4 regions of the Bacillus sp. DJP31 genome follow, and region 1 is predicted to be linked to each of the others. Evidence: riboswitches for the same ligand, from Rfam matches in the RefSeq annotation. Region 1 holds a riboswitch; each other region holds the start of a gene.

Evidence for each region. Region 1 has a riboswitch for S-adenosylmethionine ahead of ACOI1C_RS19700 (methionine ABC transporter ATP-binding protein). Riboswitches for the same ligand answer to the same signal wherever they lie in the genome.
Region 2: linked by a shared signal. The riboswitch ahead of mtnW (2,3-diketo-5-methylthiopentyl-1-phosphate enolase) and the one ahead of ACOI1C_RS19700 (methionine ABC transporter ATP-binding protein) in region 1 are both predicted to bind S-adenosylmethionine.
Region 3: linked by a shared signal. The riboswitch ahead of metK (methionine adenosyltransferase) and the one ahead of ACOI1C_RS19700 (methionine ABC transporter ATP-binding protein) in region 1 are both predicted to bind S-adenosylmethionine.
Region 4: linked by a shared signal. The riboswitch ahead of mtnK (S-methyl-5-thioribose kinase) and the one ahead of ACOI1C_RS19700 (methionine ABC transporter ATP-binding protein) in region 1 are both predicted to bind S-adenosylmethionine.

The regions. Positions count from the first base shown of each region.
Region 1 covers NZ_JBMERO010000032.1:20,506-27,900, reverse strand. Annotated here, with positions in the region: gene ACOI1C_RS19705 (methionine ABC transporter permease) at 1-474, opposite strand, end outside; gene ACOI1C_RS19700 (methionine ABC transporter ATP-binding protein) at 467-1,492, opposite strand; SAM riboswitch class I at 1,667-1,776, opposite strand; gene acsA (acetate--CoA ligase) at 1,952-3,643, opposite strand; gene ACOI1C_RS19690 (ABC transporter ATP-binding protein) at 3,661-4,395, opposite strand; gene ACOI1C_RS19685 (ABC transporter permease) at 4,428-5,282, opposite strand; gene ACOI1C_RS19680 (aliphatic sulfonate ABC transporter substrate-binding protein) at 5,299-6,288, opposite strand; gene ACOI1C_RS19675 (PLP-dependent aspartate aminotransferase family protein) at 6,386-7,395, opposite strand, start outside.
Region 2 covers NZ_JBMERO010000008.1:108,806-116,200, reverse strand. Annotated here, with positions in the region: gene ACOI1C_RS09835 (pyridoxal phosphate-dependent aminotransferase) at 1-1,055, shown strand, start outside; SAM riboswitch class I at 1,126-1,242, shown strand; gene mtnW (2,3-diketo-5-methylthiopentyl-1-phosphate enolase) at 1,327-2,553, shown strand; gene ACOI1C_RS09825 (2-hydroxy-3-keto-5-methylthiopentenyl-1-phosphate phosphatase) at 2,559-3,224, shown strand; gene ACOI1C_RS09820 (methylthioribulose 1-phosphate dehydratase) at 3,221-3,850, shown strand; gene ACOI1C_RS09815 (1,2-dihydroxy-3-keto-5-methylthiopentene dioxygenase) at 3,912-4,430, shown strand; gene ACOI1C_RS09810 (YkvA family protein) at 4,623-5,057, opposite strand; gene ACOI1C_RS09805 (aspartyl-phosphate phosphatase Spo0E family protein) at 5,357-5,617, shown strand; gene ACOI1C_RS09800 (ZIP family metal transporter) at 5,706-6,437, opposite strand; gene ACOI1C_RS09795 (GGDEF domain-containing protein) at 7,148-7,395, shown strand, end outside.
Region 3 covers NZ_JBMERO010000007.1:64,374-71,768, forward strand. Annotated here, with positions in the region: gene ACOI1C_RS08770 (ABC transporter substrate-binding protein) at 1-121, opposite strand, end outside; gene ACOI1C_RS08775 (alpha/beta hydrolase family protein) at 750-1,532, shown strand; gene ACOI1C_RS08780 (DUF2584 domain-containing protein) at 1,558-1,800, shown strand; gene pckA (phosphoenolpyruvate carboxykinase (ATP)) at 1,941-3,527, opposite strand; SAM riboswitch class I at 3,918-4,027, shown strand; gene metK (methionine adenosyltransferase) at 4,259-5,458, shown strand; gene ACOI1C_RS08795 (glycosyltransferase family 4 protein) at 5,503-6,657, opposite strand; gene ACOI1C_RS08800 (phosphatase PAP2 family protein) at 6,675-7,229, opposite strand.
Region 4 covers NZ_JBMERO010000008.1:116,739-124,133, reverse strand. Annotated here, with positions in the region: gene ACOI1C_RS09870 (PAS domain S-box protein) at 1-2,325, shown strand, start outside; partial or broken gene ACOI1C_RS09865 (MGMT family protein) at 2,407-2,541, shown strand; gene ACOI1C_RS09860 (DedA family protein) at 2,610-3,206, shown strand; gene ACOI1C_RS09855 (chemotaxis protein CheX) at 3,426-3,878, opposite strand; gene mtnA (S-methyl-5-thioribose-1-phosphate isomerase) at 4,077-5,129, opposite strand; gene mtnK (S-methyl-5-thioribose kinase) at 5,122-6,321, opposite strand; SAM riboswitch class I at 6,539-6,731, opposite strand; gene ACOI1C_RS09840 (carbon-nitrogen family hydrolase) at 6,853-7,395, opposite strand, start outside.

The DNA.
Region 1 (7,395 bases):
AGTAACCGTTATACCAGATACTAAAGCAGGCATCGCCTCTGGTAATAAAACCTTCCATATTATAGTCCATGTAGAAGCTCCCATTGCTCTTGAGGCTTCAATTACACCCTTATCGATTTCACGAAGGGCAATTTCGACCATCCTTGCATAAAAAGGTGCTGCTCCAATGATGAGAGCAGGCAATGCTGCATTGGATCCAAACATACTCTTAACGATAAAAATTGTAAATGGAATAAGTAATATAATTAGGATAATAAACGGAATCGATCTGAAGATATTCACTATGGCTGCAATGAGCGAATTAATCATGCTGTTCTGCCAAAGGTTACCCTTTGCCGTTAAAAATAATAATAATCCTAGGATGATTCCCAATACAAATGTTGCTAGTACAGAAACGCCTGTCATATAAAGTGTTTCTAGTGTCGCATTAATCATCTTTTCCCATTTTACATTCGGTAGAAGCTCATTAAGCATTTTTCAGCACCTCCACACCGACTGATTGCTGATTAATGTACACAATCGCCTTCTCAACCTCTTCGTCTATTCCATCAATATGGATAAAAAGAGTTCCGTAGGCACCAGTATGAAGCTGCGCTATTTTTCCTTGAAGGATTGTCACCGTGATATCAAACTGACGAATTACATTTGAAATGATCGGCTGCCCGGTTTCTTCTCCTACGAAGGTGAGCTTAACAACTCGTCCATTTGGATAACGTTCTAGTAAATGTCCAACTGTTTCTTTTGCCTCTTCCGGTTCTGATAACTGGCCAACAAATCGTTTGGTTATGGGTTGTTGTGGATTCTTAAAAACCGAAAGCACATCCCCTTCTTCCACCACTAAACCATTCTCCATAACCGCCACTCTGTGACAAATCTTTCGAATAACGTGCATTTCGTGGGTAATTAAAACAATCGTTAGCCCTAGTCGTTCATTTATATCGACTAACAAATCTAGAATGGAATCCGTTGTTTGAGGATCGAGGGCTGATGTAGCCTCATCACAGAGCAATACTTTTGGATTGTTTGCCAATGCTCTCGCAATCCCGACTCGCTGTTTTTGACCACCACTTAGCTCTGAGGGGTAAGCATCTCCTCTGCCAGTTAGCCCAACAAGCTTAATCAGCTCATCCACACGTTCGGTCTGCTTTTGCTTTGGTACACCAGCAATTTCAAGAGGGAAGGCAATGTTTTCTCGAACTGTTCTTGACCACAGCAGGTTAAAATGCTGAAAAATCATGCCGATTTCTTGTCTAGCCATTCTTAGTTCTTTTCCTTGAATAGTAGCCATATCTCTACCCGCTACGATAATGGAGCCTTCTGTTGGCTTTTCTAGCTGATTGAACATTCTTATGAGAGTACTCTTACCAGCACCACTGTATCCAATGACTCCGAAAATTTCCCCCGTTTTTATCTCTAGGTTAATCCCGTTAACGGCAGTCACTTCACCACTTTTCGAGGAAAAGACCTTTTTTATTCCCTTTAATGTCATCATGCTACTCACCTCTTTTCTCCCCAAGTTCACCCATCTGTATAGTAAGATTAAGAACAATATTTATGCTATATATTCTCTACTAAATGAAGGGATATATTAGAGAATCGGCCTTTTAAAATGCAAAAAACCCTTTTGCATAAATGAGCAGAAAGGGTTATATAAGTAGGGTCCTTTCTCTCATCTGTCAAAGCACATTGCTTTGCCGGAATTGGCACCATTTCAACGTTACGTTGACGGTTGCCGGGTTTCATAGGGCCAAGTCCCTCCACCTCTCTTGATAAGAGTGTGTTTTTACAAACACATTATTCTTTATTCAATTATCACGTTACTAGATTCAAGGAAAAATAACTACGAGAGTGATTGTAGCATGCAAAAAAAAGGTCGTCAATAGTTATACTAAAAAAATATATTTCTATTTTCAAAGAATAGTTGATTCATCTAAGTATAGTAGAATACTATTTATGCAAGAATGGAAAGTTTCTCAAGCTCTTGTGCCTTTAATACTCTTCTTAGTATTTTGCCACTAATTTGAGTCTTTGGAAGCTCCGCAATTACCTCTATCTCTCTAGGCGCAGCATGTGCTGAAAGCTTATATCTGACAAAGCTTTGGATCTCTTTTAGAAGCTCCACATTTGCTGTATACCCTTCCGTTAAAACAATAAATGCCTTCACAATTTCCCCCCGAACCGGGTCTGGCTTTCCAATTACCGCAGCCTCAACTACTGCAGGATGTTCGATGAGTTTACTTTCTACCTCAAAGGGGCCAATTCGTTCTCCGGATGAATTAATCATATCGTCATTTCTACCTTGGAAAAATACATAACCTTCTTCATCCATGGTTGCTAAATCGCCAGAAACATACCAATCGTTGGCAAAATAGGAAAGGAACTTCTCTTTGTTTTTCCAAATTTCCTTCATCAGAGATGGCCATCCTTTTTTAATAGCTAGTAGCCCTAGTTCCCCTCTCCTTACTTCTTTCCCGTCCAAGTCAATAATTGAAACCTCAACACCTGGAATCGGTCTGCCCATTGATCCTGGCTTTATCGGTTCAGATGGCAAGTTAACAATGAGCTGAGCCCCCGTCTCTGTCATCCACCATGTATCATGGATACGTAGATCGAGGACTTCTTTCCCCCATGTAATTGCTTCAGGATTAAGTGGCTCCCCCACACTTAAAATATGACGTAAGGTCGAGAGATTGTATTCTTTCACAGTCTGAGTTTTTTCCATCAGCAATCGAAAAGCAGTAGGAGCACTGTACCAAACAGTCACTCCAGTATCTTCAATCACTTGAAACCATTCTTCTGCCTGAAATCTACCTCCATGAACCACAATGGTTGAACGGTTTAACCAAGGAGCAAATATTCCATAAGAGCTTCCTGTAACCCAGCCTGGGTGAGCCGTGCACCAATACACATCGTCTTCTTTTAGATCAAGGACCCAACGCCCTGTTTGAAACTGCTGAATCATCACACGATGTGCATGAAGGACCCCCTTTGGTTTGCCCGTGGAGCCTGATGTGTAATGAATAATCATTCCATCATCTAAATCAACCCATTCTGTTATTCCTCCAACAATTGGGGTAGAAGCTAGTAAGTTAGAAATAGATTTTGCAAAAGGATGTTCTGAGTCATCTGTTGTGAGCACCGTCTTTAAATGGGGCAGTCTGTCTAAAGGGACCCTGTCAAGAAGGTCGGAGTGGGTAATTAAGACGGAAGCTTCACAATCATACATTCTGTCATAAATGGCTTCCTCCATAAAAGCTTCAAACAATGGACCTACAACTGCTCCGATTTTTATACCTGCTAATATAGCAATATAACAATCTGGATGCTTGGGTAGAAATACAAAAACACGGTCTCCTTTTTTAACTTCTTGTGATTTCAGTATGTGAGCCCACTCATCAGTCTTTTGTTTTAACTCTGAAAAAGTTAAGGTATCCTTTGTCTCTCCGTTAATATAGATCAGTGCGACCTTCTCTCCATACCCATCTTCAACATGACGATCCATACACTCATACGCCATATTCACCTTTTTTGTTGTGTACCAGCTAAAATGAGGATGGACAGAATCCCACTTAAAATCTTTATATGTTTCTTCATAGTTTGATAGATTGTACGTTTCATTTTTAGGTAGAAGTACTTGACTCATTGTTGCCCTCCCTATTGTTACTTTGCTTGGTTAAAACCTAATATCGAGAGAATATATTCCTTTTGTTTAGCTAGCTCTTGATCCGCTCTTGAACGGGGTCTCTCTTTGGAGATAATGATTTCCTCACAAAGTTCACCTGGCTGCCCTCGAAAAACAAGTAATCGGTCACAGAGGTAGAAAGCCTCGTCAATATCATGTGTGACGAGTAGCATCGTGGCACGACTTTGTTTCCAAACTGTTACTAATAAATCCTGTAGTTGCATCTTTGTAAAGGCATCCAGAGCACTAAAAGGCTCATCTAGCAGCAACACTTCTGGTGAAGTGATGAGTGCTCGGGCAATAGCTACACGCTGAGCCATCCCTCCTGAAAGCTGTTTTGGATAAAGCTTTTCAAATCCCTTTAATCCAACCTGTTCAAGTACTTTCAATGCCTTTTCCAGTTGATTTTGGGTTTCGTTTCTTTCTCCAAACAGAACGTTTTCAATCACTGTTAGCCATGGCATTAACCTTGGTTCTTGAAACATGAAACCGATATTTTCTTTACCTTCACGAGCTTCTCGACCGTGAAAAAGAATTTTCCCCTCATACTGAGTGTCTAGACCGGAAATGTTTCGAAGCAGAGTGCTCTTTCCGCAACCGCTCGTTCCGAGAAGTCCAATAATTTCTCCACTAGCTGCTGAAAAATTCACATGGCGATATGCTATATTTCCAGTTTCAAAGGTTCTACTTGCTCGTTCTACTGCTAGTAGCACTTATTTCACCACCCATTTTATACTAAATTGAACTATCGACCCTCTGATCCTGACAAGCTATCCTGCCAGTGCAAAGCCTTTGTTTCTATTGTTTTTAAGATCCAATCAGAGAGCTTGCCGAGTAAGGCGAACAACAGGATGCTCGCTAAGATCATGTCAGGTGAACTCATATTTTGTCCGAAAACTAATAAGAATCCTAACCCCTGGCTAGCTCCCATTAATTCAGCAGCGACGACAAACATCCAACCTAAGCCGAGTCCACTTCTGATTCCTACTAGGAACGAGGGTAAAGAAGCAGGTAAAATGATTTTCCGAATGAGCTGGAAGGTCGAGAAGCCATAGATTTTCCCGACCTCGATTAGTTTTCGATCGACTCCTTTTACCCCGCTTACGATATTTAAATACACGGGGAAAAATACCCCGACAGCAATGAGCGTAATCTTAGAGGTCTCTCCAATGCTGAGCCATAAGATAAACAATGGAACCCATGCGAGGGATGGGATAGATCTGAACGCTTGTAGCAACGGATCAATGATTTGCTCCGCTAATCGAAAAAAACCAACAATTGAGCCAAAAAGAACAGCTACAACTGTACCAATAATAAATCCAACAAGGACTCGAAAAAACGTAATACCTATATGCCCCCACAAGCTACCATCAACAATCATTGAATAGATTTTTTGCAGGACAATGGTTGGTGCAGGCAGTAGATTAGGTGGAAGTACACCTAATCTACTTAAGAATTCCCAGATGATAATAAGACTTATCGGTAACACACTTCCAATCGCTATGTGCTTTGTTGTGATCAATACTTTATTGATTGGTAAGACAATTCGAAAGGTTGATCGGATGGGTTTTAATACATTGCTTTCTGTCTGCTGTGACATCCTTTAACCTCCTGAGCTACTTAATTACTTTCTCAGCAAAAGCAGGCTGAATTAATTCATTTACTAGCTTTTCAACATCAGCATTTTTATCAATAACACCCGCAGCTTGAAGGACTTTTCCAGCTTCATTTAGGGCCTTGATTTGTGTAGATCCTGGAATTGGATTTGAGAAATCATTCCTAGTCAGTTGTAACTTTGCTACTGCCTCATCTAACTGTGCTTGCTCCGCCAAAATTTTAGCTGCATCTTCTGGATTTTCCACTGTCCATGTTCTTGCTTTTTCATATAATTCAATAACCTTTTCGACATAGGCTGGATACTTTTCTGCAAACTCTGAGCGTGCATTCAAAGTCCCATACGTATTAAGATCGGCGTTTCGGTAAACAAAGCTCGTTCCTTCTCCCACTTCAAGCTTTGCCATATGAGGATCAAGTCCTGCCCAAGCATCAACCTGACCTGATAAAAGTGCTGTTGCCCCGTCTCCATGCTGTAAGTTTACGATTTCTACATCTGTCGATTTCAAACCAGCTTCATCTAGAGCACGAAGTAAAAAGATATAAGGATCCGTTCCAAGAGTAGCTGCTACCTTTTTACCTTTTAAGTCTTCAACGGACGTAATACTTGAACCACCTTGAGCTACAAGTGCCGTCCATTCTGGCTTTGAGTAGATATACACCGATTCAATGGGTGCTGATTTTGATTTAGCAATAAGAGCAGCTGCCCCAGCTGTAGAACCAAAATCAATACTGTTACTATTTAAAAATTCAAGAGCCTTGTTACTGCCTAAACTCTGTACCCACTCGATTTCAATTCCTTCCTCTTTAAAGGCTTCTTCCAACCAACCGAATTCCTTTAAAACTAGACTAGTAGGTGAATAGAACGCATAATCTAGGCGGATTTTTTTTGGCTTAGCATCTCCACTCACAGCCGATCCACAAGCACTTAGTAAACATATTGAAATAGTCAGAATTAAAGTTGCAAGTATGCTCGATTTTTTCCATTTCATCTGAAAATCTCTCCTATTTTTAGAGGGGCCTTCGTTTGAAGGCCCTCCTATTAGTTTTTTTGAAAATCTGTAAATTCAACTAAATGTGATTTATCCTTTAAACCTCACAAGCATATGTTGCAATCGTGCCTCTTAATCGTTGGGCTTCTTTATACGTACAGCGGTTATGAACAACCTCTAGACCAGCATCTTTAGCAATCTCTGCTGCTTGTTCTGAGATAACGCCTTCCTGAAGCCAGAAAACCTTTGGTTGGACTTCCGCTGCTTCTCGAGCAAGCTCAACGGCTGCTTCGGGGCTTCTAAAAATTTGTACGATATCAATACTTTCAGGAACAGAACGTAGATCCGGATACGCTTTTTCACCAAGAACTTCTGTTTCTCTAGGGTTCACTGGGATAATCCGATATCCAAGTCTCTGCATTTTAAAAGCCAGTCTGTGACTTGGTCTAGATGGATTGCTACTGAGTCCAACAACGGCGATGTTCTTTGTTCTAGTTTCCTCTACGCCATCAACCACCACTTTTTCTGTTGCTGAATTTAATGCCCATCGAATGATTCCTTCGTCATTAATGACAATCTCTTTTTTTCCATCCTTTGAAACTCCTGTCGCTTTAATAAGTGCTTGATTTAAATCATTCGTCAAATCGCGAACTGATTCAAGTCCAACTGATAAACGAACAAGCTCTTCTGTAACTCCTGATTTCTTTAATTGTTCAGGTGACAGCTGTTGATGAGTGGTTGAAGCTGGGTGAATCACGAGAGAACGAGCATCTCCAACATTCGCTAAATGTGACCATAACGATAGCGAGTCGATAAAGGTCTTTCCTGCTTCTCTGCCACCTTTTATTCCAAATACAACAACAGCCCCGTCTCCATCTGTTAAGTATTTTTTTGCCAAGTTGTGTGTAGGATGTGATTCAAGTCCTGGATACGTTACCCATTCAACGGCTGGATGCTGAGCTAAATATTTGGCCACTTCTAGAGAATTTTTCGTATGTTTCTCCATACGAAGCTGAAGTGTTTCTAATCCTTGTAAAATTAAGAAAGCATTAAATGGACTTAAGCATGATCCAAAATCTCTAAGTAATTGAACGCGTAATTTGGTTA
Region 2 (7,395 bases), on a different contig from region 1:
AAGGTAATCCTGATCAGCCAACACCTGAACATATTGTAACGTCATTAAGAGAAGCAGCTGCCAACCCACAATACCATAAATATTCACCGTTTCGAGGACAACAATTTTTAAAAGAGGCGGCTGTAACCTTTTATAAACGAGAATACGGAGTGAACTTAGACCCAGATAAAGAAGTGGCCATCCTTTTTGGTGGAAAAGCAGGACTTGTTGAAGTACCTCAGTGCTTATTAAATCCAGGGGATCTCGCATTAGTACCGGATCCTGGTTATCCTGATTACTGGTCAGGGGTAGAACTTGCAAGAGGAAAGATGGAGTTTATGCCCTTAAAGGCTGAAAATGACTTTTTACCTGATTATAACGAGATTGACCAAGCGGTGTTAGAAAAGGCAAAATTAATGTTTTTAAATTACCCAAATAATCCGACCGGGGCAATTGCTACAAAGGAATTCTTTGAAGAAACTGTTCAGTTATGCAAAGATAATAACATTTGTGTGGTTCATGATTTTGCCTATGGAGCAATAGGATTTGATGGAAAGAAGCCGATAAGCTTTCTTGAAATAGAGGGTGCAAAGGATATTGGAATTGAAATTTATACCCTTTCTAAAACCTACAATATGGCTGGCTGGAGAATTGGATTTGCAGTGGGGAATGAAAGTGTAATTGAATCTATAAATCTCCTCCAGGATCATATGTATGTAAGTTTGTTTGGTGGGATACAAGTTGCTGCTGCAACTGCTTTATTATCTCCACAGAATTGTGTAGATGAATTAGTCGATCGTTATGAAGCTAGACGTAATACGTTTATTGAAGGGTTGAAGGGCATAGGCTGGGATGTTGATGCACCCTCAGGTTCGTTTTTTGCTTGGCTTCCGGTTCCAAAAGGATTTACATCTGTGAGTTTCTCAGATTACTTACTTGAGGAAGCTCATGTTGTAGTAGCTCCAGGAATTGGATTTGGTCCATACGGAGAAGGCTTTGTCAGGGTTGGACTTTTGTCTGATGAAGATAGGTTGCTTGAGGCAGTGAATCGGATAAAAGCCTTGAACATATTTTAGGATTGACAAAAATCCCTCAAGCTGTCATAATCCAAATTAATTTGATTAAGATTTAATAATTAAATAGTATTTCTTATTAAGAGTAGGCGGAGGGACTAGCCCGATGAAGCCCGGCAACCGATTTATCTATACACAGTCTAGATAAGCACGGTGCTAATTCTTGCAGCTATGCGCTGAGAGATAAGGAGACGGTGAATTTAAACGATACCCTCTTCTTATTGAAGAGGTTTTTTTCATTTAAAATGTTTTTTTATAAATTGAGGTGTTGAAATTGACAAGAATAAAAGCTACTTATCTCATACATGACGCAAAAAACGATTTATCCAAAAAAGCAGAAGGTATTGCCCTTGGTTTGACGATTGGATCGTGGACCGACCTTCCAAAACTCCAGCAGGAACAGTTGAAAAGGCATAAAGGAGAAGTTCTTTCCATACAAGAGCTCGAGGATAGTCAAAAGGCTAACCAATATTTTGGAAAGAAACTAAAACGTGGAATAGTTACAATCTCCTATCCGATAGAAAATTTTTCACTCGATATCCCAGCTATTTTGACAACTGTGTTTGGGAAGCTATCTCTCGATGGAGAAGTTAAATTAGTAGATTTGGATTTTTCTGCTGAAGTAAAGAGTGCTATGCCTGGTCCAAAATTTGGAATCGAGGGTATTCGTTCAAAGCTCGGTGTCTTTAACAGACCATTAGTGATGAGTATTTTTAAAGGTGTACTTGGTAGAGATATTCACTACCTAAAAGATCAACTTAAGGAACAAGTTTTAGGTGGCGTGGATCTAGTGAAGGATGATGAGATCCTTTTTGATAACCCACTCACTCCTTTTGAGAATAGAATTGAAATCGGTAAAAATGTGCTAAACGAAGTTTTTGAGACAACTGGCCATCGAGCCCTTTATGCTGTGAATTTATCGGGGCGTACGTTTGAATTAAGAGAGAAAGCAAGAAGAGCTAGAGAACTTGGTGCTGATTGTTTATTGTTTAATGTATTTGCTTATGGAATGGATGTTTTACAAGCATTGGTTGAGGATCCAGAAATCGATTTACCCATCATGGCTCATCCAGCAGTAAGTGGAGCCATCACACCATCAGAGTTTTATGGTATACAAAATCCGTTGTTGCTAGGAAAGCTATTGAGATATGCGGGTGCTGATTTTTCACTGTTTCCTTCTCCTTACGGAAGTGTAGCGCTAAAGCGAGAAGAAGCACTTGGAATTGCGGCTGAACTGACTATAAACGAATTGTTCAAGAAGACTTTTCCAGTGCCTTCTGCTGGTATTCATCCTGGTTTGGTTCCATTTTTGGTCAAAGATTTTGGAATTGATTCTGTCATTAATGCTGGTGGCGGAGTACATGGTCATCCAGACGGAGCGATAGGCGGGGGGAAAGCTTTCCGAGAAGCAGTCGATGCAGTAGTTGAAGGTCGTTCTTTAGAGGATGCGGCACAAGAGCATGAGTCTTTGAAAAAGGCGCTTCATTTATGGGGGATGTAAGAAGCATGAAGCAACCAATCATCTTTTGTGATTTTGATGGAACGATTACCGAAACCGATAATATTATTTCTTTAATGAAAAAGTTCGCACCGTCTGAATGGCTGGAAGTTAAGGATCAAATTCTTTCTCAAGACATTTCAATTCAAGAAGGGGTTGGGAGATTATTCGGTTTACTTTCATCAAATCTTAAAGAAGATCTTATTGGGTTTTTAAAAGAAACGGTGATGATCAGAGAGGGCTTTTCTAAGTTTGTTCAGTATACAAGGGATGAAGAAATTCCACTTTACATAGTGAGCGGTGGGATAGATTTTTTTGTTTATCCATTATTGGAAGGGCTGATTGAACGGGAATATATTTATTGCAATGGTTCAAATTTTTCTCTTGAGACCATTCAAATTCTTTGGCCAAATGAATGCGATGAAAACTGCTCAAATGGTTGTGGATGCTGTAAGCCATCTATTATGAATAAATTAGCAGGACCCGATGAACATATTATCGTAATTGGCGATTCGATCACAGATTTTCAAGCCGCTAAAATGGCCCATACAGTGTTTGCTCGTGACTTCCTAATTGAAAAAATGGATGAATTGGAAAAACCGTATCATTCGTTTGAGACGTTTTATGATGTCATTGAAACGCTAAAGCAAAAAAAATCAGAGGTGGATGTGTGAGTAATTTTAATGATAGATGGAATGTACTTGCTGATATTAAGGACGAACTAGCATGGCGGGATTGGTTTCCTGCAACCAGTGGGAATTTGTCCATTAAAGTGTCCAACGATCCCCTAACTTTCTTAGTAACGGCAAGTGGCAAGGATAAACGGAAACGAACAGGTGAAGATTTTTTACTAGTAGATGAGTTCGGGTTACCGATTGGAGAGACAAACCTTAAGCCATCTGCTGAGACATTGCTTCATGTTGAGGTATATAAACGAAGCTATGCAGGCTGCTGTCTTCATGTCCATACAGTCGATAATAACGTCATTTCAGATTTGTTCTACTCCAGTGGGGAGATTGTGTTTCAAAAGCAGGAAATCATCAAGGCATTTGGACTATGGGATGAGGATTCGACATTCACGGTACCAATTATCTATAATCATGCGAACATTCCAACATTAGTAGAAGAATTTATACCAAATATAAAAGAAGATGCAGGTGCAGTGCTTATACAAAATCATGGAATTACAGTTTGGGGAAGAACCCCTCAAGAGGCAAAACGATACTTAGAAGCCTGTGAATTCCTATTTACCTATACATTAAAAATATTAACCTTAAAGCAAGTATTAACAGCAACTTAACACATTAAAGCAGCAGATACTTTAATGCATAGATAGTATGAATTTAAGGGAGGAATGAAAGATGGCAACTATTCGTATTCATGGGAGTAACGAGGTAATTGAGGACCAAGGTAATGTAGCTGCATTTTTGGAGAGTAATGAGGTTATTTATGAGCAGTGGGATATTACGAAACTACCTTCTGACTTGAATGAAAACTATCAGCTTTCTGATGAACAAAAGCAAGCTATCTTAGAGGCATTCCATACTGAAATTGAAGATATTTCAAAAAGAAGAGGCTATGAAGCAGCTGATGTTATTGCTTTATCAGAGTTGACGCCAAATCTAGATCAACTATTACAAAACTTTAAGCGTGAGCATCTTCACACAGATGATGAAGTACGTTTTATTGTGAGTGGTCATGGTATTTTTATTATTAAGGGGAAGGATGATGTATTCTTTGATGTCAGACTAAATCCAGGAGACTTAATTTCTGTACCAGAGAATGTTGTTCACTATTTCACGTTACAAGAAGATCGAAAAGTTGTGGCCGTGAGGATCTTTGTAACTACCGAAGGCTGGGTTCCAATTTACAAAGATTAATGAGGCGAATGCATAAAAAAGTAGGGAACTTTTCATAACGAAAAGTTCCTATTAAATTTAGACCTTCCGCTCCAATCACCTTATTTATAAATGGGTTGCTTTTCCTATTAAAAAACAACAATCTTTTAGAAAAGTGTCTTAATTAAAAAACATATATTAGCATAAGCCAGAGTGATATACTTTACGCACTTCTTATAAAGTTGAATTGGGATTTGTTTCTTGGATGGATGTTTCGTTTGATTTCCAAATCTTATATTGATTTAAATCCTTTTCAATTTGCTTAAAAATAAAGGCAATTATTGCGGCATCATCAATCAGTCCAACCCCAATAAAAATGTCCGGAATTACATCGGTTGGAACGACAAAGTAAAGTATCCCCACGACAATCATCGTTAATGTTTTGTAAGGGATTTGACGATACTCTCCTGAGATCCAATCATGATAGGCATCTAATAATAGCAATAATTGATCTCGGAAGGTTTGTATTCGTCCTTTTTCAGAATTAGTTTTCTTACTGGCTTCCTTCCACAGTTCCTTTGCTTTATGCCGATCCTTAATATATTCAAGAGCTTTTCGCTTATATTTGGTTACAGTAGTCTTTGATTGTCCATCCCTATCCTTTTCCACCCTAATCCCTCCTATGATACGAATACATTTCTACATCTAGTTTACCATTAAAGCATAAAATTCATAAGATATGTGTACCACAAAGCGATATACGACAAGAATCTACAAAAAACCAAAAATCCTACTATGAATGAGGAATCTATCGCAATAAAACACTGAATTCGTCACATTCTTTTAAAAAAATGTTCGAGAAATTTGTCTAATTTTGCAATTCTATTTACATATATAGTAGAATTTGTAATAATGCTTATACAGGAATAAAAGTTTCATGCATTAGATGGGTAAAGGGGGGGAATGTGTTGGCGGCTAATACAGGTCTAGATATAAATGTGCTGCTTAGAGAGATAGATAAAAAGAGAGAAATGATGATAACAACAGCATTGGCAACTAGTTTCACAAGTGAGGAAACAATAAAATGTAGCCAAGAACTAGATCTGATGATTAACCAATATCAACGTTTTAATCTGATAGAAAAAAGAACGGGTATATATGGTGCTATTATGAGTGTCCTCGCTTTGTTTGTTTTAAATCCCTATCGAATGATAAATAAAATTAGATAACTTACAATTAAAGCCCATTAGAAAATGTTTACATGTTAAAACATTTTCTAATGGGCTTTCCTGTAGTAGTTAGTTGTAAATCGATGAATTAGAATAGTTGAAGCAAAGCGACCATAAGTAATAAGCCAAAAATGAATGAATAGGTAGCAAATTGCTCATTTCCGTCACCATGACTTTCAGGAATTAATTCTTTGTAAATGATAAATAACATGGCCCCAGCAGCAAATGCCAGTCCATATGGCACAAGAAATGAAACGAAGGACGTTAACATAAAACCGATTATTCCACTAACGATTTCAATGGCTCCTGTTAAAGTGGCAATAATAAATGCTCTGAACTTACTAATCTTCTGTTGTATTAAAAATAAGGCAACTAAAAAGCCCTCTGGAGCATTTTGTAGTCCGATAGCGAAAGCAATCATGTTTCCTGTTTCAGATGCATCAGAGGCGTAGCTAACTCCTACAGAAAGACCTTCTGGAATATTATGTAGAGTAATTGCAGCAATAATTAGCAATGCTTTTTGATCAAATTCAAGACCCTTGCGAGTATGCCCAAGATCAATATGAGGTATATTCTTTTCAAGTAAGGTTAGTACGAAAACTCCGAGTAATAATCCAATTGTAAGTTGAAATAATCCACCGCTTAGTAAGGCTTCAGGTATTAAGCTCATAGTAGAGGCCGCCATCATTATTCCAGCAGTAAAAGCAAGTAAAATGTCTCTCCATCTATGGGTTACTTGCCTCTGTAAAAATAGAATGGGTAAAGCCCCAACTCCAGTAGCGAGCGAAGACAATATACTCCCAATCAGCAATTCTTTCATAATAATCTCACCTTTACAAACATTTTACTTACAATTATAGTCCTGTCTAGCGGTAAAGTACAATCCGGGTCAATAATGATGGATACTTAAGCTAAGTCGAAAAATAGTAGATTAAAGCTTTGCTCCACTATATATTGAATGATATTCGTCATTTTTCTGTAAAAATCTCCAATCTCGTTTACTTTCCTTTGGTCAAATAATAGAATAAACCCATATTATAAGTCGGTGCCTAAGGTGGACCAAATGTTGAAGAACAAGACAGTTTGAACCCATGCTCAATCATATTCTAAAAGAAAACTTCTATTCTATCACTACTAATTGGATACTCTTTTTTCTCATAATTTTTTTCCTAGACTCAAGAGCGGGAAAAAATATAAACTGGAAAATTCACGCAATTTATTTTCCATTTATGCCTTACCATTTATTACGGTTCTTATCGTCATAAAGCAGGCCATCCATCAAACATCACAGCATATAAAAGTGGAAAATGGAAAGTTCTCCATTTCAAATGAATTTAGGCAAGGCATAGCTATTCTTCCAGATAGTATATACCAGTTACAAAGAAGTAATAGTGGTGATATTGTCTTTTTTTATCTAGAGGGGGGTAATAGTGCAGAGGCACTAGGAATTGCAAAAGAAAAAATAAGGTAAACGAGTAAAAGACATTGTGACAAAGGAAATATTTGAATCCATAATCTTACCTTTAGAACTTGCCCTTTTTAGGAAATGTTGTTGAATTTCAAATTCGAACCGATGCGCATGTTTTTGAGCATTATATAAAGACTATTTATGATCCACTTACGAATCGAATTAGTGAAATTAGTGAATACGGAATTGATGTTACATTAAAAGAGCTTACGGTAAAGCGAATGAAAAGCTTAACTGATTATGACCAATTGAACGGCTTATTCAACCGAGAGAAATACTCTCAAATGGTTGAAAGGTTTATAAAAGATGA
Region 3 (7,395 bases), on a different contig from region 1:
AAATGGAGTGAGTGACTTCGCCGACCCGGACCTTTTGGACGCCACTTTGACCACAACCACTTACTAAAAGAAGGAACAGAACAGATAATAGAATGGCTATACCAATCTTATAGAAACGCATAGAAAAGACCTCCCTAAGAGTTAAATGTTAAGTAATTACTTACAATAGGATATGATGGTGAAAAAAATGTGTGAATGCCTATAGGGAAATCAATTTGGGTGGGCATACATAGGGGGTAGTTGGGTGGGGAGTGGGGAGAAGCATATTCGGGGAAGCAGGCCTCGGCACGAGACCAAGATAAAACCAAAACAAAACCAACCAAAAACCAAAACAAAACCAACCAAAAACTATAATTAAAACCCTATAATATTAATGCTCTTTTCTAAAATTTTTTCTTAGGTGGCTAAACTAACACAATAATTAGTTATTCACCTTTTAGGCTATTTTCTAAAAGAATGTTGTTTTTGTCATAGGTTTAAATAAGACAAACCCTTGATAAGAAAGTTGATTGGAACGGATATGCGATGACTCCTGCAGCCACGGCGGGACAGGTGAGACTTACGCATAGCGCCAAAGCGCTGAGGAGGCTCACCCGCCCGCCAAGCTAAAAAGCAAGCATCCTGGAGAGGAAATCAACCACTATGTGTATAACAATAAAGTTTGAGTAAACAGTTATTTTCTATCATTAACCTATGTATTGCGTTGTGTTAACCGTTTAAAAGAATGCTTAGATAACTGGAGGAATCTTATGGAAGATGGTACTTTGATTGAGATGCAGCGTTTTCCTTCACCAAGTCCGAGGATAGCTTTATATATTGTCACGTATTGGTGTCAGGGGTTAAAGATAAAGGGTTTGCTTGCTGAGCCTAAGGAGGAAGGGAGGTATGATGGGTTTCTTTATTTGAGGGGTGGTATTAAGAATGTAGGTAAGGTCCGTGTCGGAAGGATTGTTCAATTTGCTTCTGAGGGCTTTGTTGTCATGGCACCATTTTACCGAGGAAATCAAGGTGGGGAGGGCAATGAGGATTTTGCTGGAGAAGACCGATATGATGCAATTGCTTCGTTAGCTCTTCTAAGAAAGCATGATAAGGTTGATCAAAGTCGCATTCATGTGTTTGGTTTTTCTAGAGGAGGTGTGATGGCTTTAATCACTGGGATAAAAGACTCGAAAATAAGGTCGATTGTTTCCTGGGGCGGGGTATCTGATATGACTTTGACGTATGATGAGCGATTAGATTTGAGAAAAATGATGAAAAGAGTGATAGGTGGAACACCGACTAAAGTACCGGAGCAGTATAAAAGGAGAACGCCTTTATTCTACTTAGAAAATGTACAAGCTCCTGTCTTACTTATACATGGTGAAAAGGATCAGAATGTTTCCATTGAGCATTCCTATCGATTAGAAAAACGACTAAAGGAGTTAAGAATACCTGTTGAGTCCTGGTATTTTAAAGAGTATACACATTATTTCCCACCAGCAATTAACCGGAAAATTGTGCAGGATTTGACCAGTTGGATGAAGAAACAATAAAAACAAACTATTGGAGGTAAGAAAAATGGGAATGCCCCTAGAGTTAAATACAATGATTGTGACAAAAGGTTTGGAAAAGAGAGTAGAGGAAAATATGTTTACTCTTGAAAAGGAGGGATATCGCTTATATCCACTTGATATTCCACTAGAAGTAAAAAAGCAAAAGGACTCTGACACAAATGGCATTGCTATTATTAAGAAAGTAGTTATGATGAGTCAGAAAACGATAATTACATATGAATTGATTTCGCTTAATTCGACAAATTAATTTTTAAGGAAGATTTTTTTGAATTCCTTTTACAACAATAGGATCTTACCGTTTGACGGGGATTAAATCAAAAAGCCTGCATCAATGATTACTTAGTAATCTACGATACAGGCTTTTTGATTTAATCGTTATTGGTTTTGTTATTTTGTTGGTCCACCAAGTGAAACAATATCTTCATTGACATTTGAGAATTTTTTAAAGTTTTCTATAAACTTAGCTGCTAATTCAGTTGCTTTCATATGGTAAGCTTCTTTATCAGTCCAAGTTTGCTCAGGCTGTAGTACTTCATCAGGAACACCAGGAACGTGTAAAGGGACTTCAAGTCCAAAGGTCCCATCTTTAGCTGTTTCGACGTTGCTTAATTCTCCCTCTAAGGCAGCTTGAACCATGGCACGAGTGTAGCTAAGCTTCATTCGGCTTCCAACTCCATATTCTCCGCCAGTCCAACCTGTGTTAACGAGAAATACTTGTACATAATGCTCATCGATTTTCTTGCCAAGCATTTCAGCATAGACCGTTGCAGGAAGAGGTAAGAATGGTGATCCAAAGCAAGTGGAGAATGTTGCTTGTGGAGACGTGATTCCTCTTTCTGTACCTGCTAGTTTACTTGTATAACCACTTAAGAAGTGATACATTGCTTGCTCTTTCGTAAGTTTGCTGATTGGAGGAAGTACACCAAATGCATCTGCTGTTAAGAAGATGATTGTGTTCGGATTTCCAGCAATACTAGGTTCAATAATGTTGTCGATTGCCTGAATCGGATAGGCAGCACGAGTATTTTCAGTTAATGAAGTATCATCAAAATTTGGAGCTCTAGTTTGGTCGTCAATCATAACATTTTCGAGAACACTACCAAAGCGGATCGCATCAAAAATTTGAGGTTCCTTTTCTCGAGTTAAATTGATGCACTTCGCATAGCATCCACCTTCGATGTTAAATATACCAGAATTAGACCAGCCGTGCTCATCATCGCCAATAAGGCGTCTGTTTGCATCAGCAGATAATGTTGTTTTTCCTGTTCCAGATAAACCAAAAAATAAAGCAACATCACCTTCAGCACCAACATTAGCAGAACAATGCATAGGTAAAATGTTTGATTCTGGCAGTAAATAGTTCATAATAGAGAAAACAGATTTCTTAATTTCTCCTGCATATTCGGTACCACCAATTAAAACGATCTTTTGTTCAAATGATATAATGATAAATGTTTCCGATTTAGTTCCATCAACATTTGGATCCGCTTTGAAATTTGGAGCTGAAATGACGGTGAATCCTGACTCATGTGCTGCTAAATCCTTTTGAGTTGGACGAATAAATAGCTGATGGGCAAATAGATTATGCCAAGCATATTCATTGATAACTTGTATGGGTAGGCGATGCTTTTCATCAGCACCAGCAAATCCTTTAAAAACGAATAGCTCGTTTTTTTCCATTAAGTACGTTAATACCTTTTTATATAGGCGATTGAAAGCTTCTTCTGAAATCGGTTGGTTGACAGTGCCCCAAGCAATCTTATCTTTAATTGAAGCTTCTTCTACAATAAATTTGTCTTTAGGAGAGCGCCCTGTATATTTTCCCGTCGTTGCACGAACAGCTCCAGTAGATGTAAGCTCTCCCTCGTTTCTTGAGAGTACCTTTTCCACTAACTGTGAAACAGATAAGTTTGTATAAATGTTTTGTCCGCTTAATAAACCATTTAAGTTGATTGAAGTATCAACAGAATTCATTTTCATAACCTGCCTTTTACGATTTTTTTCTATTAATCTAACAATAATCGAAATTAAATGATTACTTCTTCAATTAGTATAACATATTTAAAGCAATAGTCTATACTAATCTATATTTTTGTGCTCATTATAGTTTTAATATCCCCTTTTACTGCAGGTTACAGTAATCAATGTTTATTCTAGCTGAATTTAAGCTTAAACCCACACTGATTTAACCAAGTTTCATAAAATGGAAATGAGATTAAAAAATGGGATCTTCATAACAGCAGCCCATATATTTTATAAATCTAAATGAACAAATATAGTTGTGTGAAATTATTCGAGTAACCTCTTCTCTTTTTGTTGACATCTTTCGACCTCATACGTTATGATATGAGCCGAACGGATACTCTCTTATCCCGAGTCGGTGAAGGGAACAGGCCCAATGAAACCCAGCAACCATCATTTTATGATAAGGTGCTAACCTGTTGCAAGGCGCAAGTAGCCTTGAACGATAAGAGCAAAGGCGAATGAACGTATACCCTTTCCTCTAATATAAGGAAGGTTTTTTTTATGTTCATTTTAGTAAAGCCTAATCATTGAGCTAAATCGTAAAAAAAGAACTCCTTAATAAAATTATGTTTTATTAAGAATAATAAGAGAATGAGTACCGTATCTGACAAGATTTCAGAGATAAGAAAAGATTCACGTAGACCTTATTTCTGAAGTTAACAATGGGAGGAACAAATTAGATGTCAAAAAATCGCCGTTTATTTACGTCTGAGTCTGTAACAGAAGGGCATCCAGACAAAATTTGTGATCAGATTTCAGATTCAATTCTTGATGCAATTCTTGCAAAGGATCCAAATGCTCGTGTTGCATGTGAAACATCGGTTACAACAGGATTAGTATTAGTTGCGGGTGAAATTACTACATCTACTTATGTAGATATTCCGAAAATTGTTCGTGGAACGATTAGAGATATTGGTTATACACGTGCAAAATACGGATTTGATGCTGAAACGTGTGCAGTGCTTACATCTATCGATGAGCAGTCAGCAGATATCGCAATGGGAGTTGACCAAGCATTAGAATCACGTGAAGGTCAAATGTCAGATGAACAAATTGATTCAATTGGTGCTGGTGACCAAGGTCTTATGTTTGGATATGCTTGTAACGAAACGAAAGAATTAATGCCATTACCGATTTCTTTAGCTCATAAATTGGCTCGTCGTTTAACAGAAGTTCGTAAAGAGGATATTCTACCTTACCTTCGCCCTGATGGAAAGACACAAGTAACTGTAGAATACGATGAAAACAATATTCCAGTTCGTATTGATACGATCGTTATCTCAACACAGCATCATCCAGAAATTTCGAACGAGCAAATTAGTCGAAACCTAAAAGAACATGTGATCAATACAGTTGTACCGAAAGAATTAATTGATGAGGATACAAAGTACTTCATTAATCCAACAGGTCGTTTCGTTATTGGTGGTCCTCAAGGGGATGCTGGATTAACAGGTCGTAAAATCATTGTTGATACGTATGGTGGATATGCACGTCACGGTGGCGGAGCATTTTCAGGTAAGGATCCAACAAAAGTTGACCGTTCAGCGGCATATGCTGCTCGTTATGTAGCTAAAAACATCGTGGCAGCAGGACTAGCTGACAAGGCAGAAGTGCAATTGGCTTATGCAATTGGGGTAGCGCAGCCTGTTTCCATCTCGGTTGATACATTTGGCACGGGTACTGTTTCTGAGGATCTTCTAGTAGATTTAATCCGAAGTAATTTTGACCTACGCCCAGCGGGAATCATCAATATGTTAAACCTTCGTCGTCCCATTTATAAGCAAACAGCTGCTTATGGTCACTTCGGTCGTACAGATATTGATTTACCATGGGAACGTACTGACAAAGCTTCAGATTTGAAAGCTCAAGCAGCACAATAATAAGTAAAAGGCTATCACCTTGAATGAGGTGATAGCCTTTTTAATTAAATAATTTTTGCGTATTTGGTTTCTTTAGATTCATGAATGGCCATTTCATATTCGTCTAGAAGATTATTGAAAATTGCACTCCAGGTTTGAGTCATGGAGTAGACTCTCGCTTCCGTACTCATATGAGTCCTTTTTTCATTATTTTCAAGTAGGTCCACGATCGCTTCTACAAATGATTCAACCTTTTTCGGCTCACAGAGAATGCCCGTTTTTCCTTGCCTAATAATGTTTTTTACCCCACCTGAATTTGCACCTACAACTGGAGTTCCACATGCAAGTGCCTCTAACACTACGTTTCCGAAGGTTTCCGTTGGTGATGGAAAAACAAACAAATCAGAAGCTGCATATACCTCAGATAATTCTTTTCCGTTTAGATAGCCTGTGAAGGTTACGTTACTTGGTGTTTCTCTTTGCATATCTAGCTTAGATGGACCGTCACCAACTACAAGCCAGCGAACATTTTTTTGAAGATTTGGAGGCAAGGCTTTCATTGTTTCTAGAAGTGTTTGAACATCTTTTTCGGGAGCAAGTCTTCCAACATAGGATAATACATACTTTTCTTTGATTTTATATTTTTCTCTCACCTTTGTAGAATGTTCATTTGGTTTATAAAGGGCAGAGTCTACACCACGACTCCAAATATGGAGATCTGTAAATCCGTGACGCTTTAATTGTTCTTTCGTCTCTTGTGAAGGGACAAAGGTTTTAAGAAAAGATCGGTGAAACCATCTCATGTATTTCCAAAGTATAGGCGATAAAAATTGAAGGTCGTAATACTCCAAGTACTGATCAAAATCAGTATGATAAGAGCCTACTAGCGGAATGTTTAGTTTTTTTGCATAATGAATTCCACAAAGTCCCACATTAAAGGGCGTAGCTACATGAATGATATCAGGTTGAAACTGTTGTAGCTGACTTTTTACGTGAAGCATATTTGGTAAGGCTAATCGACATTCAGGATATAGAAAAAAAGGCAGGCTCGTAAACCGATGAATATGGGTAGAAAATAATTCTTCGTCTTTTGTACAATCTGGAGCAAACACCTTGTATTCAATCTCTTGCTGTTCTAAATAATCCGTGAAGCGTTTAAGCGTTCTTGCTACTCCATTTACTTGTGGTGCAAACGTATCTGTAAAGATCGCAATCTTCACCCTAACCCCTCCAAAATTTAAAGGATAGTTAATCCAGTAAACAACTGTTGTAAAAAAGCAAGAGAAGTAATTCCAGTGATGGTGCCCAATATGCTACCAGCCATGACATCAGATGGGTAATGAAGCCCAAGATACATTCTGGATATTCCAATACTAAAGGCTAACGGCAATAGGACAATACCTAGCAATGGCATCCAAAAAATATATGGGATAACTACAGAGAAGATAGCCGTAGTATGTCCTGATGGAAAGGAGTGATCTTTTAAAGGATTGACTGTAACATTCGCTTGTTCTAATGCTAAATAAGGTCTTCGTCTTGGATAAAACTTCTTCACAAGTGCTACTGGAATATGACTTAGGAGTAGAGAAAGTGCACTAGCAAGTCCAACATATCTATTTGTAGTAGGCGATAAAATAATAAGAATTAGGACAGACAGAATAGTAAAGGTTGCACCACCTAAGTGGGTGATTGAGCGGAAATAGAAGTTAAGGGCCTTTCGATCAAAATGACGGTTCACACTTCGGAAGATATGACATTCAAAATCATATAAATTTGCTATTATTTTTGTCATCATTCACCTAGCCCCTTTTGTAAACTAATTATGTCTGTTCTAATCTTTTAGAGAATTGAAGAAAGAACCAATCGTGCGTTATGATTAATTTGAAACATTGTTAGCCATACTACTTGGCCTAACTTAACTAAGTTTTTTTGAATAGTAAACTCTATACTTCCATTTT
Region 4 (7,395 bases), on a different contig from region 1:
AGCTTATTAAAATTTCTAATGCTTGAATCTAAGCAGAAAATTACAAAACAAAATAAAATGCTGATAGAAGATGGATTCCTAAAGGGAGAATTCGCCATTCGTGTAGGAAATGGGACTGTAAAGCAAGTCGAGTTTTCTGCTAGAAAAAATGATATTAATAATACAGATGTTTCAATAATGCGGGACATTTCACCAAAGAAAATATTAGAGCGACAGCGAGATATAAGCAAGCAATTATTTATGGACGTTTATAAGCAAGCAGTGGATGGAATTGTTATCTTTGATCGTTCTGGAACGTTTATAAACTGTAATAAATCCTTCATGAATAGCTTTGAATTAACAAAAGAGGAGCTACTTAATTCAACAATATACAACTTTGTAGAGCCAGAATATACATATAAATTAGAAAAGCTTTGGACTATTTTAGATGAGAAAGAAAAAGCAAAGGGTGAACTCCCTGTCAAATTGAAAAATGGTGTTAAGAAAGTTTTTGAATTTACTACCACTGCAAATATATTTGATTACTATTATATGTCTATTATGAGAGATGTAACAGATAGAAAAGGCATGGAGAAAAGGCTTCAAGATAGTGAACTTAGGTTTCGAGAAATATTTGATGCTGCCCTGGATGCCATCGTTATATGGGGTAATGGGGGAAAGGTCATTAATGCAAATAGTTCAGCAAGTAAGACATTTGAAATGCCGATTGAGCTTCTAACTCAGGGAAGTTTATTAGACTTTGTTGATCAAACTAGTACTGAAGTTATCAACATGAATAAAGAATTAAAAGAGACAGGTAAGCTAAGGGCTGAGCTCGATTTTCACATGGTAAACGGACAAACAAAAAGGCTAGAATTCACATCAAGATATAAAGTATTAGATGATTACAATATGACTATTTTCCGAAACGTTAGTGAAACCAGGTCAATGGAAAAAAACTTAAGAGAAAAGGAACAAAAGTTTAGACGAATCTTTGAAGGTGCATTAGATGGAATCATACTTTGGGATGAGGATTTAAGTATCATTGATGTTAATCCAGTTGCTTGTCAAATATTAAAGGTAAGTAGAGAAGAATTACTGTTAAGAAGAATTGACCAATTTATAAATAGTACTCAAGATTACACGTTAGAAGCAAGCCAAGCGAATCATGATGCTGGAGGTTTATATGCAGAGCTTCCTTTTATGTTAGAAAATGGGGAAGAGAGAATTATTGAGTTTGCTGTCAAAAGGAACGTAATTCCAAAAATGAATATGACCATTTTCCGTGATGTAACGGAGAGGAAGAATATTGAAATTACTCTCAGGGAGAGTGAACATAAGTTTAGACAGCTTTATGATAATGCCTTAAATGGGTTTATTATCATTGAAGATGAAGGGAATATAGTCAATATGAACCCTGAGGCAAGAAGAATATTTGGTCTTGAAAATGAGATACTTCTCCCGTTAAAGCTTCAGAATTTTGCTTTTATAAATGATATAGAGAGGGAAGAAAAGTGGAAGCAACTTCTAGGGAATGCAAGTTTAAGCGGGCAATTCATTTTGAATAATCGGATAATTGAATATACGCTAAGTAAAAATATATATATAAATAATCATTTAGCTATTCTCCACGATGTAACAGAGCGAAAAGAAATGGAAGAAAAGCTTAGAAAGTCTGATACTTTAACAATTGTAGGAGAACTAGCCGCAGGGATTGCCCATGAGATACGAAACCCAATGACTGCATTGAAAGGCTTTATTCAATTATTACAAGGAAATGTCAAAGAGGATTTCTCTATGTATTTTGAGGTTATAACCTCAGAACTTAAGAGAATTGAATCTATTATTACGGAGTTTTTAATTCTAGCAAAACCACAGGCTGTTCAATACCAACAGCGGGATCTGAAGAAGATCTTGCATGAAACGATTGACCTTCTCACTCCACAAGCCGCTTTAGAAAATATTCAGTTTGAAGTGGATGTTGTAGATGAAGACACTGAGATTTATTGTGAGCCTAATCAGTTAAAACAGGTCTTTATCAATATCTTAAAAAACGGAATTGAAGTTATGCCTAAGAGTGGCACTATCCACGTTTCAATTGAGCATCACTCAGAAAAAATAATGAGAGTCTCCTTTAAAGATGAGGGCTGTGGAATACCAGAGGAAAAAATCAGAAAACTAGGGGAACCCTTTTATACAACAAAGGAAAGAGGAACTGGACTTGGCTTAATGGTATCCTATAAAATAATAGCAGAACATAAAGGGAAAATTGAAGTTGTAAGCAAGGAAGGGGAAGGAACAACCTTCCATATTTACTTACCTATTACCCAAGTTGAAAGTGAATGACTACGCTGAATGAGGGTTCGATGGAGACAGATTATGCTTGATTGCGACATGTAACCCGAGTGTGTAGGACAAGCAGTCGGACAAGCGAATAAGGCAAATCGAATACAATTAATTATTCCGTTTCATCGGGTAATAGATAAGAATAAGCTGCTAATAGGATTCGCTGGAAATAAAGTGGATTTGCAAGAGAAATTCCTTATATTAGAAGGTGCGTAGACACTTAAAGATTGAATGTTGGGCCGTTGAAGCATTCAATGGCCTTTACTCTTGAAAAGAGGGGTCAAATGGATTTAGAAACTGCATTTACTTTTGTGGATCAGTATGGGTACTTTGCATTATTTTTAATTTTATGGATAGGTTTTTTTGGTATTCCTGTTCCAAATGAAGTGATTGTTATGACTAGTGGTTTTGTAACATCAAAGGGATTGCTAGCAACGATGCCAGCATTTCTTGTTACATATTGCGGGGTCGTTATGAGTTTAACAACTTTATATGTTTTAGGAAGGTTCTTCTTTTTTCCACTTCAAAAGCGTTTCCTACATCGTCCCAAATATCAACAACATATACTCAAGGCATCACAGCTCATTGAAAAATATGGTCCTATGGCTCTAGTTGCGGGGTATTGTTTACCAGGCGTTAGGCACTTTGTTCCTTTTATGACAGGAAGTACAAAGATGGCCTATCGAACGTTTGCTATCTATGCCTATGTCACGGCAGCCGTTTGGACGAGCCTATTCTTCTTCCTTGGATTTACTTTCGGCAACCAGATGGATGTTATTTTGAAAAACATTTATATGGCTGGAATCCCGCTCGTTCTTGTGATTGTGCTTATTCTTTTTGTCTTCAATTGGAGAAGGAATAAATCAAACAAAATGAAATAGATCGTACACCATATTCATGGATTAGCATATAATTTCAGTAAGGGAAAAAGTGTTGGTCACGTGCAATAAAAAAGGAGGGAGTTAATCATGAACCGAGGAAAAAAGAAAGTGTTGTTCTATACGACCATTGCCAAAAAGCTACAAATAATTAATGGAGAAGAAACAAAACAAATTATGAATAGTAAAAAAGTGCAGAGGTAGAGAGTCTCTGCACTTTCCTTATCCTTCAATCATAAGAATGACAACTAACTCACCGTTTGTGGATAAAGTGATGGGTACCTTTATTGCTTGGGTAAAACCAGTTAGCTTTGCTTCACCAACGAGAACAGTTGGCGGGGTAATGTCCATAATGAGCTCGTTTTGAGAGGCATTAGTTGCTAGATTACCCGCAATCATATTCCCAAGTTCCCCTGTGAAAGACTCTAGCATTTCTCCTTCGAGCTGCATCCCATACATCATTTCACCGATATAGCTGAATGTCTGTGGGGTTCCGTCGATGACTAATCTGCCTTTTATATCACCTGTCATACCAATTAAAACGGACATGGTTAAACGAATAACCTTTTCTTTAAAAAGAGAAGGTGGATTAATAGTAACAGGCATAGGAAGTACACTCTTTACTGACTGAATGGTCCCGTTTAGTACTTTTGTAACATTCGAACTCTGTGACATCTTTTCACCTCTATTTCAATAGGAAAGTAGCAAAGTTTAGTATGTGAAATTTATTAAAGAAAAGAATGAACAAACAACAATAATCAATAAGGGTAATTTTAAAAATATCATAACATATTTTACGTTGGGTTGTGTGGATTTGTAAGAAAATACTCGAAATTTGTCGATAAAAAAAGTCTTACACGATGTAAGACCTTGTTAACTTACTATAAACTGTTGCTCAATCTCAGCTTGAAGATTCCCTTTAAGCACACCTTTTTCGGTTATGATTGCGGTAATGAGTTCATTAGGAGTGACGTCAAAGGCTGGATTAAATACATTTACACCAAATGGAGTGATTTGCTGGCCGAGTATATGGGTAATTTCTTTAGCATCACGCTCTTCAATAGGGATATCTTCCCCAGAAGTGAGTGTTAGATCAAAGGTTGAAAGAGGCGCAGCCACATAAAAAGGGATTTGGAAGGCTTGAGCAAGTAGTGCTAGATTCAAGGTTCCTATTTTATTTGCCGTATCCCCAGTTGCAGTTATCCGATCAGCGCCTACTATGATAGCAGATATTCCTTTGGTCTTAATGGTATGTGCCGCCATATTATCTGTAATTAGCGTTACGTTAACACCTGCTTGCATAAGTTCCCATGTAGTTAGCCTTGCTCCTTGTAAGACAGGACGTGTCTCAGATGCAAATACTTCAATGTTTATTCCACGTTCTTTTGCCAAATAAATAGGAGCTAGAGCGGTCCCATATCTTGCAGTTGCAATAGATCCTGCGTTACATATCGTTAAAATTTTATCTCCTTCGTTAAAAAGTGAGAGGGCATGCTCCCCGATTTGCCTGCATACCTCTTCGTCTTCTACTTGAATTTGAATAGCCTCATGAATGAGCGTAGTTTTAGCTGCATTTATTGATAATGAACCCTCCACACTCTCAGTTAACCGATTAAGTGCCCATGAAAGATTAACAGCAGTAGGTCTAGAACTAGATAAGTAATCTTTGTCTTTTTGAAGCTGGGTGTGGAATGCAGTTAAATTAACATCCTCATAGCTTTTAGCGGCTAAAGCAAGCCCAAATGCGGCTGCAATTCCAATAGCTGGAGCCCCTCTTACTTTTAACGTATAAATGGCTTCCCATACGTCCTTTACTGTTCTTAACTCAATATAAACTGTCTCAAGTGGAAGCTTTTGCTGATCTAACAATAGGATATAATCATCTTTCCACTGAACAGATTGGGGAATGATTGCTGTCTTAGTCATTTTCTGCATGTACACTCCTTACGATTTCAATTAATTGTTCAATGGATTGAATTTTTTGACGACTCTTAATAAGCTGACTACCTAGTGATAAAGCTTTTCGTTTTGCACTAATTCTTAGCTCATCGTTTGAAATCCCGTCTAAATCTGCCACATGTGCTAACCCAATCGTACGTCTAATTAATTCACATCCTGCAAACCCAATCGTATCTTCAAAAATCTGGTTTAATGTAAATTCTAAATATCCATCAATACGTGAGTAAACTTCAAGGCTTTCTTCTTTCCAAAGAGTAGAGAAAGTGGTGGAAAACACATACCATGTTTTCGCTACATGATGATAGAGTGAATCCCGATCCTGCTCTGGTAATGACAGGGCATTAAGAAGGAGGTTGGCTGTAAACTGACCAATATCAAAGCCTATAGGGCCGTAAAAAGCAAATTCAGGATCAATTACTTTTGTTTCAGTTTGACTTACAAAGATACTACCTGTATGAAGGTCTCCATGTAAAAGTGATTCTCCACTCGTTAAGAACTTCTTTTTTAGCTTGGCAACCTCAAGTTTAAGACTAAGATCATTCCAAAGGTTTTCCGCATCATCTTTTAAAGCTGATTCAAAATTATTGGTCTCATGATTAAAGAAAGGATCAGTGAACACAAGATCCTCTGTTATTTTACATAGTTCTGGATTTACGAATTCTTTAGCTAGCAGCTTCTTCTGCAATGGTTCTAATGCAAAATCAGAAGTATAAAATAGTGTCTTCGCTAAGTATGTTCCGATATGTTGAGAAAGAAGAGGATAATCATTTCGATTAATAAGTCCCTTTCTTGCAATTTCTAGATGAGATAGGTCTTCCATAATAGTAATGGCTAGCACCTCGTCATTATAAAGAACATCAGGAACTAGACCTGGGACATGTTTACTAAATATTTTGAGAGCTTGACACTCAATTTTATTTCGTTGAAGAGTAAGAGGCCAGCTTTCACCGACAACCTTTGCATAGGGGAGTGCTTGTTTAATAATTATGCCCTTGCTATTAACATGATCAACAACACGAAACACAAGGTTTAGATTGCCATCTCCAATTTCATAACAAGTTAACACTTCTCCATCTTCAAATAACCGAAGTCGGATTGCTAGAGTGATTGCTGATCTTTCTGTTAATGGTTCATATATAAATTCCTTTGAAACTGCCATGATTTTACCTCCCATTTTTAATCTAGCTCCAGCACCAAGACCGCCTGAGGTCAAATAACTTGATTCAAATAAAAGGGGATTGTTCCTTTTATTTCCTTTTAGAACATTTGCTATGCCTGGGTCTAAACGGGGCGCTTACGCTTTTTGGATTGGAGGCTTTTCTTAAATAGAAAAGCCTCTTTCAAAAGAAAGAGGCTTGAAGACATAAGCTTCGCACCTCTTATCTACCAGAAAAGAATATTTCTGTGGATGTAGCACCGTGCCTTACTAGAGTTAAAGTTGATAGCGTTATTATAATGCTATAACTACCTCTAAGCGCTAAAACTGATGCGCCCCATTTCACAATGGTATTACGGTCGGTTGCTGCAGCTTCATCGGGGCCATTCCCCTCAGCCAACTCTTGATAAGAGATCAAACAATATTTAGTTTTTGTAAAAAAAAATTTAGTACTCTAGGAAAGTAAGTATTCTGAAATTTTCCACTTGGTGAAAATAATATCAAGTTACACTACCTTTTGTCAACAGTTTTAACTTAATAAAATTCAGGACGTCGATCAGCAAAAATAGGAATTTGATTTCTAACGCGTTGTACCTTTTCTATATCAATGATCCCTTGTAGGATTTCATCATCCTCGGAAGCCTCAGCCACGATTTCTCCCCAAGGATCTATAATCATTGAATGTCCAGCAAATTCATTAGCTGGGTCTGCACCTGACCGATTACACGCGACAACATAGCATTGATTCTCGATGGCTCTGCTAATTAATAACGAGCGCCAATGAGCAAGGCGAGGGAGAGGCCATTCGGCAACGACAAATAAAAGTTCCGCCCCAACCAATGCATGCTTTCTAATCCACTCGGGGAAACGAATATCATAACAAATAAAACCAGCGCATTTTAATTCACCTATCTGAAACATTCCATCGACATGCCCTGGATTTAAATAGACATGCTCATCCATTAATTTAAAAAGATGTAGCTTGCTATATTCACCAACAACTTCACCTTTGTTATCTACGATGAACATAGTATTGTATACACCTTCGTTTGTTTTTTTGGCAATTGAACCGCCAAC